DNA from 2 places in the Billgrantia sp. C5P2 genome. Region 2 is predicted to be linked to the other one. Evidence: predicted binding sites of a transcription regulator. Region 2 holds the regulator's gene; the other holds the start of a gene.
What was found. Region 2 encodes LexA, which represses DNA repair genes until DNA is damaged. Its sites were predicted from a motif close to TACTGTNTANNTANACAGTA; they were not measured.

Region 1 (3,411 bases), 1.5 Mb from region 2:
GTCGTCGCTGACGTGCACCGTGACCCATAGTTTCTCGGCCGGCAGCCCCAGGCGCTCGGTGAGGAAGGTCCAGGCGAAGCGGATGGCGTCGCGCTTGAAGTAGTCGCCGAAGCTGAAGTTGCCCAGCATCTCGAAGAAGGTGTGGTGGCGGGCGGTATAGCCGACGTTGTCCAGGTCGTTGTGCTTGCCGCCGGCACGCACGCAGCGCTGGGATGAGGTGGCGCGCACGTAGGGGCGCGGGTCGCGGCCGAGGAAGACGTCCTTGAACGGCACCATGCCGGCATTGGTGAACAGCAGCGTCGGGTCGTTGCCCGGCACCAGGGAACTCGATGGTACGACGGTGTGGCCGTGCTCTTCGAAGTAACTCAGAAAGGCCTGTCTGATATCTGCGCTTTTCATGGCATATCCGTGGCGATGAGCGTGGTCACCCGACGGGCAGGCGCGTTTCGGACCGTCGATCCTGGCCGAGAAACGCAAGCGCTGTGTGTCAGGAGCGCCACCCAGGGGCGTTCGCAAAGGGATGCATTATAACGCAGTTGTCAAGCGACTAAAGGGGAGTCGCACATGGCGGGATCAGTCGACTGAATCGAGTCGCTCCAGCGCATGGCGGATCTGCTCGAAACCGAAGCCTCGAGAAGCCAGGAAGCGCTCGCGGCGGGCACGCTCGCGGGGGGAGTCGCCGGAGTGGGTGAAGCGCCGGGCCAGCACTTCGGTGGCCAGCTCGAACCAGTCGACTTCGCCTGCCTGTTCGGCTTCGGCCAGGGTCTTGGCGATCAGGGAGCGCTCGAGGCCGCGCCGCTCGAGTTCGGCACGCACCTTGAGCGGCCCCTGGCCTCGCATCACGCGGGAACGCAGGAAGCTCTCGGCAAAACGGGCATCGGACTGCAGCCCTTCGCCGGCCAGCTCGTCGAGACTGGCATCGATCGCTTCCGGGGAGTGGGCTCGGGCTGCCAACCGCTGCGCCAGCTCGGCGCGGGAGTACTCGCGCCGGGCCAGCAGGCGGATGGCGTCGTCCCGCGGGGACGACGCACGCGCTTCGGGCAAGGCAGGCATGGCTTAGAGCAGGTCGTCCTCGCGCTCGGCTTCGACGGCGACCGGCTCACCGGCCTCCTCCTCCTTGGGCGCCACCGTCGCCAGTAGCTGGCCGCGGATCTGGCTCTCGATCTCCTCCATCACCGCCGGGTTGTCCTCGAGGAACTGGGCGGCGTTGGCCTTGCCCTGGCCGATCTTGTTGCCCTTGTAGCTGTACCAGGCACCGGCCTTGTCGATCAGGTTGCACTGCACGCCCAGGTCGACCACTTCGCCGGCGTGGTAGATGCCCTTGCCGTAGAGGATCTGGAACTCGGCCTGGCGGAACGGCGGGGCCACCTTGTTCTTCACCACCTTGACGCGGGTCTCGTTGCCGGTGACCTCGTCGCCCTGCTTCACCGAGCCGGTGCGCCGGATGTCCAGGCGCACGCTGGCGTAGAACTTGAGCGCATTGCCGCCGGTGGTGGTCTCGGGGCTACCGAACATCACGCCGATCTTCATGCGGATCTGGTTGATGAACACCACCATGCAGTTGGCGTTCTTGATGTGACCGGTGATCTTGCGCAGCGCCTGGGACATCAGGCGCGCCTGCAGGCCGACGTGGGAGTCGCCCATCTCGCCCTCGATCTCGGCGCGCGGGGTGAGGGCCGCCACCGAGTCGATGATGATCACGTCGACACCACCGGAGCGCACCAGCATGTCGCAGATCTCCAGCGCCTGCTCGCCGGTATCCGGCTGCGAGACCAGCAGATCGTCGAGGTTGACGCCGAGCTTTTCGGCATAGCTCGGGTCGAGCGCGTGCTCGGCGTCGATGAAGGCGCAGGTCTTACCCTGCTTCTGGGCCTGGGCGATGACTGACAGGGTCAGGGTGGTCTTGCCCGAGGATTCCGGACCGAAGATCTCCACCACGCGGCCGTAGGGCAGGCCACCGATACCGAGCGCGATGTCGAGCCCCAGCGAGCCGGTGGACACCGACGGCATCACCACCCGCGGCGTATCGCCCAGGCGCATCACGGTACCCTTGCCGAACTGGCGCTCGATCTGGGAAAGGGCGGCATTCAATGCCTTGGAACGGTTTTCATCCTGTGCCATGAGGCTCTCCTCGCAGAACACGCTGACGCTTGCAGGTGCAAAATGGATGGCGGGCTGCCGACGGGGAGCTCGCCTGGACACTGTATGGTTGGACAGTAGTATGACGAAAAATTCGCCGCGCGACTAGCCACTCGATGAATACGATCGCCTAGCCGGCCTCGAGGTAGCGAATCAACCCGACGATGGCCTCGCGCACTGCCCGTTCGCGCACTGCGCGGCGGTCGCCGGGAAACTGGAAACGCTCGGCCTGCTGGTGCGTCTCGCTGCCCCAGGCCAGCCATACGGTACCCACCGGTTTATCCGGCGTCCCGCCATCGGGCCCGGCCACGCCGCTGATCGCCACGCCGAGCTTGGCCCCGCTGTCACGGCAGGCGCCCGCGACCATGGCCTCCACCACCGCCTGGCTGACGGCGCCATGCTGGGCGATCAGCGCCTCGGGAACACCCAGCAGGCGCGCCTTGGCGGCATTGGAGTAGGTGACGTAGCCGGTCTCGAAGTAGTCCGAGCTGCCGGCCACCGAGGTGATCGCACTGGCCACCCCGCCGCCGGTACACGACTCGGCGGCCGTGACGCTCACACCACGCTCGCGACAGCGCCGCCCGAGCCGTTCGGCGAGTGTGGCAAGATCGAGGTTGGCCAGGCTGGAAGCGCTATGAGGCATGGTATCGCTCCTTGTTCGAGAGGGTCGGCGATAGGTATCAGCCGCGTGTCCTGCAACTGCCTGCTACCATAGCGCATCCTTCCCCTCGGTACAGGCAGGGGGTGGTAAACGACCGCGGCAACTCCCCATTGGCCGCTGCCGGGAAAGCGCAGCCGGGAGAGGGCCGTTTCGACATGTCGACCATGGGCCGTGCGTGGTAACCTTGCCCTCTCCTGCCCCGCACAACCGACGAGCCAGCTGAGAAAGCATGAACGACGCGGTCAAGACAGACGTGCCGAGCCATACCCCGATGATGGCCCAGTACCTCAGGATCAAGCGCGAGCACCCCGATGTGCTGCTGTTCTATCGCATGGGCGATTTCTACGAGCTGTTCTTCGACGACGCCAAGCGCGCCGCCGCCCTGCTCGACATCACCCTGACCCAGCGCGGCCAGTCCGCCGGCAAGCCGATCCCCATGGCCGGCGTGCCCTACCACAGCGCCGAGGGCTATCTCGCGCGCCTGGTGAAGGCCGGCGAGTCGGTAGCGATCTGCGAGCAGTTCGGCGACCCGGCGACCAGCAAGGGGCCGGTGGAGCGCAAGGTGGTACGCATCGTCACGCCCGGTACGCTCTACGACGAGGCGCTTCTCG
Region 2 (3,411 bases):
TCGAGGCGTTCGCACAGCGGCGACAGCTGAGTGTGGCAGTGCGCCAGGTCGGGCAGGTCGGTGGCGAAGGTGGTCTCCACGCTCACCGACTTTCGCTCGCGCTCGATGCGCACCGGCCGGTCGTCGATGCCCCGTGCCAGCTCGAACAGGCGTCGTCCGAACTTGCCGAACTCCTGCAGCAGGCGCTCCAGTGGAATGCGCTGCAGATCGTCACAGGTGGCGATCTCCAGGGTCTGCAGACGCTTGGCCGTGGCCGGACCAACGCCGTGCAGCTTCGTGACTGGAAGCTCGCGCAGGAAGTCGTCTACCTGCGAGGGGGCGATGACGGTAAGGCCGTCCGGCTTCTCCCAGTCGCTGGCAATCTTGGCCAGGAATTTCGCCGGGGCGGCGCCCACCGAGACGGTGATACCCACCCGCTTGAAGCACTCCTCCTTCAGCCAGCGTGCCATCCAGGTGGCACTGCCCGAAAAGCGGGTCACGTCGGTGACGTCGAGGAAAGCCTCGTCCAGCGACAGCGGCTCCACCAGCGGCGTCAGCTCGTGAAAGATCGCCAGCAGCTGCCGTGAAGCCTCGCGGTAACGGTCGAAGTCGCCGGGCAACAGAGTGAGGTGAGGGCACAGGCGCAGCGCCCGCGCCGTCGGCATGGCGGAATGAATGCCGTAAGCACGGGCAGGGTAGTTGCAGGTGGCAATGACCCCGCGCCCCTCGGCGCTGCCGCCGATCGCCAGCGGCACCTCACGGAGAGAGGGGTTGTCGCGCATCTCCACCGCGGCGTAGAAGCAATCGCAATCGGCATGCAGGATCTTGCGGCTCATGGGGGCGTCGTTCCGCTCAGCTAGAGCGCTTTCTGAGCGACGACCAGACAAGGCGGAGCTCGACGAGGAAGCGGAGTTGACTGTAGTCAATGAGCATTCCGAGGAGAGCTCCAACGCCGTATGGTCGAGTTCAGGAAGCGATCAACCCAAAGCTTGGCCGCTGCCGCCGCGTATAACTCCCACCCCGATACCCTCGATCTCCAACTCTTGATGACGCAGATCCACCTCGATGGGCGCAAAATCGGCGTTCTCGGCTTCCAGCACCACATGGTGCCCCTGGCGGTGGAAGCGCTTGACCGTGACTTCGTCCTCCAGGCGCGCCACCACTATCTGGCCGTCGCGTACGCGATCGGTGCGATGTACCGCCAGCAGGTCGCCTTCGAGGATGCCGGCATCCTTCATCGACAGGCCACGTACCCTGAGCAGGTAGTCGGCGCGAGGGGTGAAGAAGTCCGGGGGCAGGGGGCAATAGCGATCGATGTGCTCGGCGGCAAGAACAGGGCTGCCGGCAGCCACTTCGCCGATGATGGGCAGTCCCTCGTTGCCTGGCTCACTGAGGGTGCTATCGACCTCCTGAGCCGGCAGGCGAATACCGCGCGAGGTGCCACGAATCACCCGTATCACGCCCTTGCGCTCCAGTGCGCGCAGATGTTCCTCGGCGGCATTGGGCGAACGAAAGCCCAGCGCTCGGGCGATTTCTGCACGGGTTGGCGGATAGCCGAGTTCGTTCATGGTCTTGACGATGAAGTCATAAACGTTCTGCTGGCGCGAGGTCAGTGGGCGTGTCATGGCGAACTCCAGTGGCGACTGCCGTATTGGTCAAGTATACAGCATGGAAGCCCATACAGTAAAAGGTGATGTTCCGCCTCGGCAGTCGCTCAGAAGATGTTTAAAACGAATCTGGAACGCCATATGTTGAGGGATAAAGCGTAATGTCGTAGACTTTTGTAATGTTTAAAACAGATGTTTTCAGTGGAAACTGATCATGGCCCAAACCGATACCGTCACGCGCATTCTCGACACCGCAGAGGTGTTGTTCGCCGAGCGCGGCTTCGCCGAGACCTCGCTGCGCACCATCACCAGCAAGGCTCGCGTCAACCTCGCCGCGGTCAACTATCACTTCGGCTCGAAGAAGGCACTGATACAGGCGGTCTTCTCGCGCTATCTCGATCCCTTCACCGTGCGTTTTCATCATGCCCTCGATGAACTCGAAGCACGCCACGCGGGCGGTGTCATTCCGCTGGAGGAACTACTTGAGACCATGGCACGCACCGTGCTCGAAGTGCCCGCCGAGAAACATAGCCTCAAGGTTTTCATGAAACTGTTGGGGTTGGCTTACAGCCAGGCCCAGGGGCATCTGCGCCGCCATATCCAGGAGGAGTACGGCAGCGTCTTCACTCGCTTTACCGAGCTGGTGCGACTCGCCACCCCGGAGTTGCCCGATGCCGAGCGGTTCTGGCGCCTGCATTTCGTCCTCGGCACGGTTATCTTCACACTGTCCGGCCTCGATGCACTGCGTGACATTGCGGAGAAGGACTACCATGAGCACGTCTCGGTGCGCGACCTGATACGTCGTCTGCGTCCCGTGGTGGTAGCTGCCATGAACGCTCCTTTGCCTCCGCCTCCCGCCATGCAGCCGGCCAAGGCGAGCTGATATGCGCACCCCTCGGCTGGACGCTTTACCGCCCCGGGATGGGGACTGGTTCGAGATCGATGTCGGTCGCCAGTGCCTCGTCCAGTGGCAAGGCGAGCGCCCCCTGGCGGAGTGGCCGGTGTCGACGGCACTGGCGGGAACGGGCCAGCAAGAGGGCAGCGGTTGCACGCCGTTGGGCTGGCATTACGTGCGAGCGGCGATCGGCGGCGGTCAGCCGGCTGGCACGGTGTTTCGGGGCCGGCGCCCCACCGGCGAGATCTACAGCGCGGCGCTGGCGGCCGCTCACCCGGGGCGCGACTGGATCCTGACTCGCATCCTCTGGCTGTGCGGGCTCGAGCGTGATTTCAATCGTGGCGGCGACGTCGACTCACAGAGGCGCTATATCTATCTACACGGCACACCGCCGGATCAGCCGATGGGTGAGGCTCGTTCACATGGCTGTATCCGCATGCGTGACGAGGCACTGCTGGAGGTCTTCGCACTGGCACTGCCCGGCACGCCCGTCTGGCTGCACGAATGACGAGATAAGGCGCAGGCATGCCGGTTCCACTGAGGTTCGGTTCAGGTGTGTCATGGATGGCTGTTGCCGTAGGCGGCTTTAGTCTAGAATCAGCTCCCTTTCATGCCCCAAGGACACCGAACATGACCCAGACCCTTGGCCCGGTGATGCTCGATCTGGAAGGCACCGCATTACGCAAAGAAGAGCGCGCGCTGCTCAAGCGTCCCGAGGTGGGAGGTGTCATCCTGTTCGGCCGCAATGTAGAGCATGCGCGGCAAGTGCGGGAGTTGTGCGATAGCATTCGGCGCGTTCGCCCCGAACTGCTGCTGGCCATCGACCAGGAAGGTGGCCGGGTTCAGCGGCTCCGTGAAGGAGTGACTCGTCTACCCGCCATGGGTCGGATCGGCCGGGATTATGAGGCCACTCCGGAAGTGACCCTGAGG

Region 1: the regulator LexA is predicted to act here: its motif matches at 2,200-2,219, upstream of recA (recombinase RecA).

Annotation. Positions count from the first base shown of each region.
Region 1 is NZ_CM128542.1:4,019,025-4,022,435, forward strand. It holds gene alaS (alanine--tRNA ligase) at 1-399, opposite strand, end outside; gene ACRWQA_RS18660 (regulatory protein RecX) at 574-1,053, opposite strand; gene recA (recombinase RecA) at 1,057-2,121, opposite strand; gene ACRWQA_RS18670 (CinA family protein) at 2,270-2,782, opposite strand; gene mutS (DNA mismatch repair protein MutS) at 3,030-3,411, shown strand, end outside.
Region 2 is NZ_CM128542.1:2,517,890-2,521,300, reverse strand. It holds gene dinB (DNA polymerase IV) at 1-815, opposite strand, end outside; gene lexA (transcriptional repressor LexA) at 957-1,604, opposite strand; gene ACRWQA_RS11565 (TetR/AcrR family transcriptional regulator) at 1,801-2,469, shown strand; gene ACRWQA_RS11560 (L,D-transpeptidase) at 2,471-2,989, shown strand; gene nagZ (beta-N-acetylhexosaminidase) at 3,112-3,411, shown strand, end outside.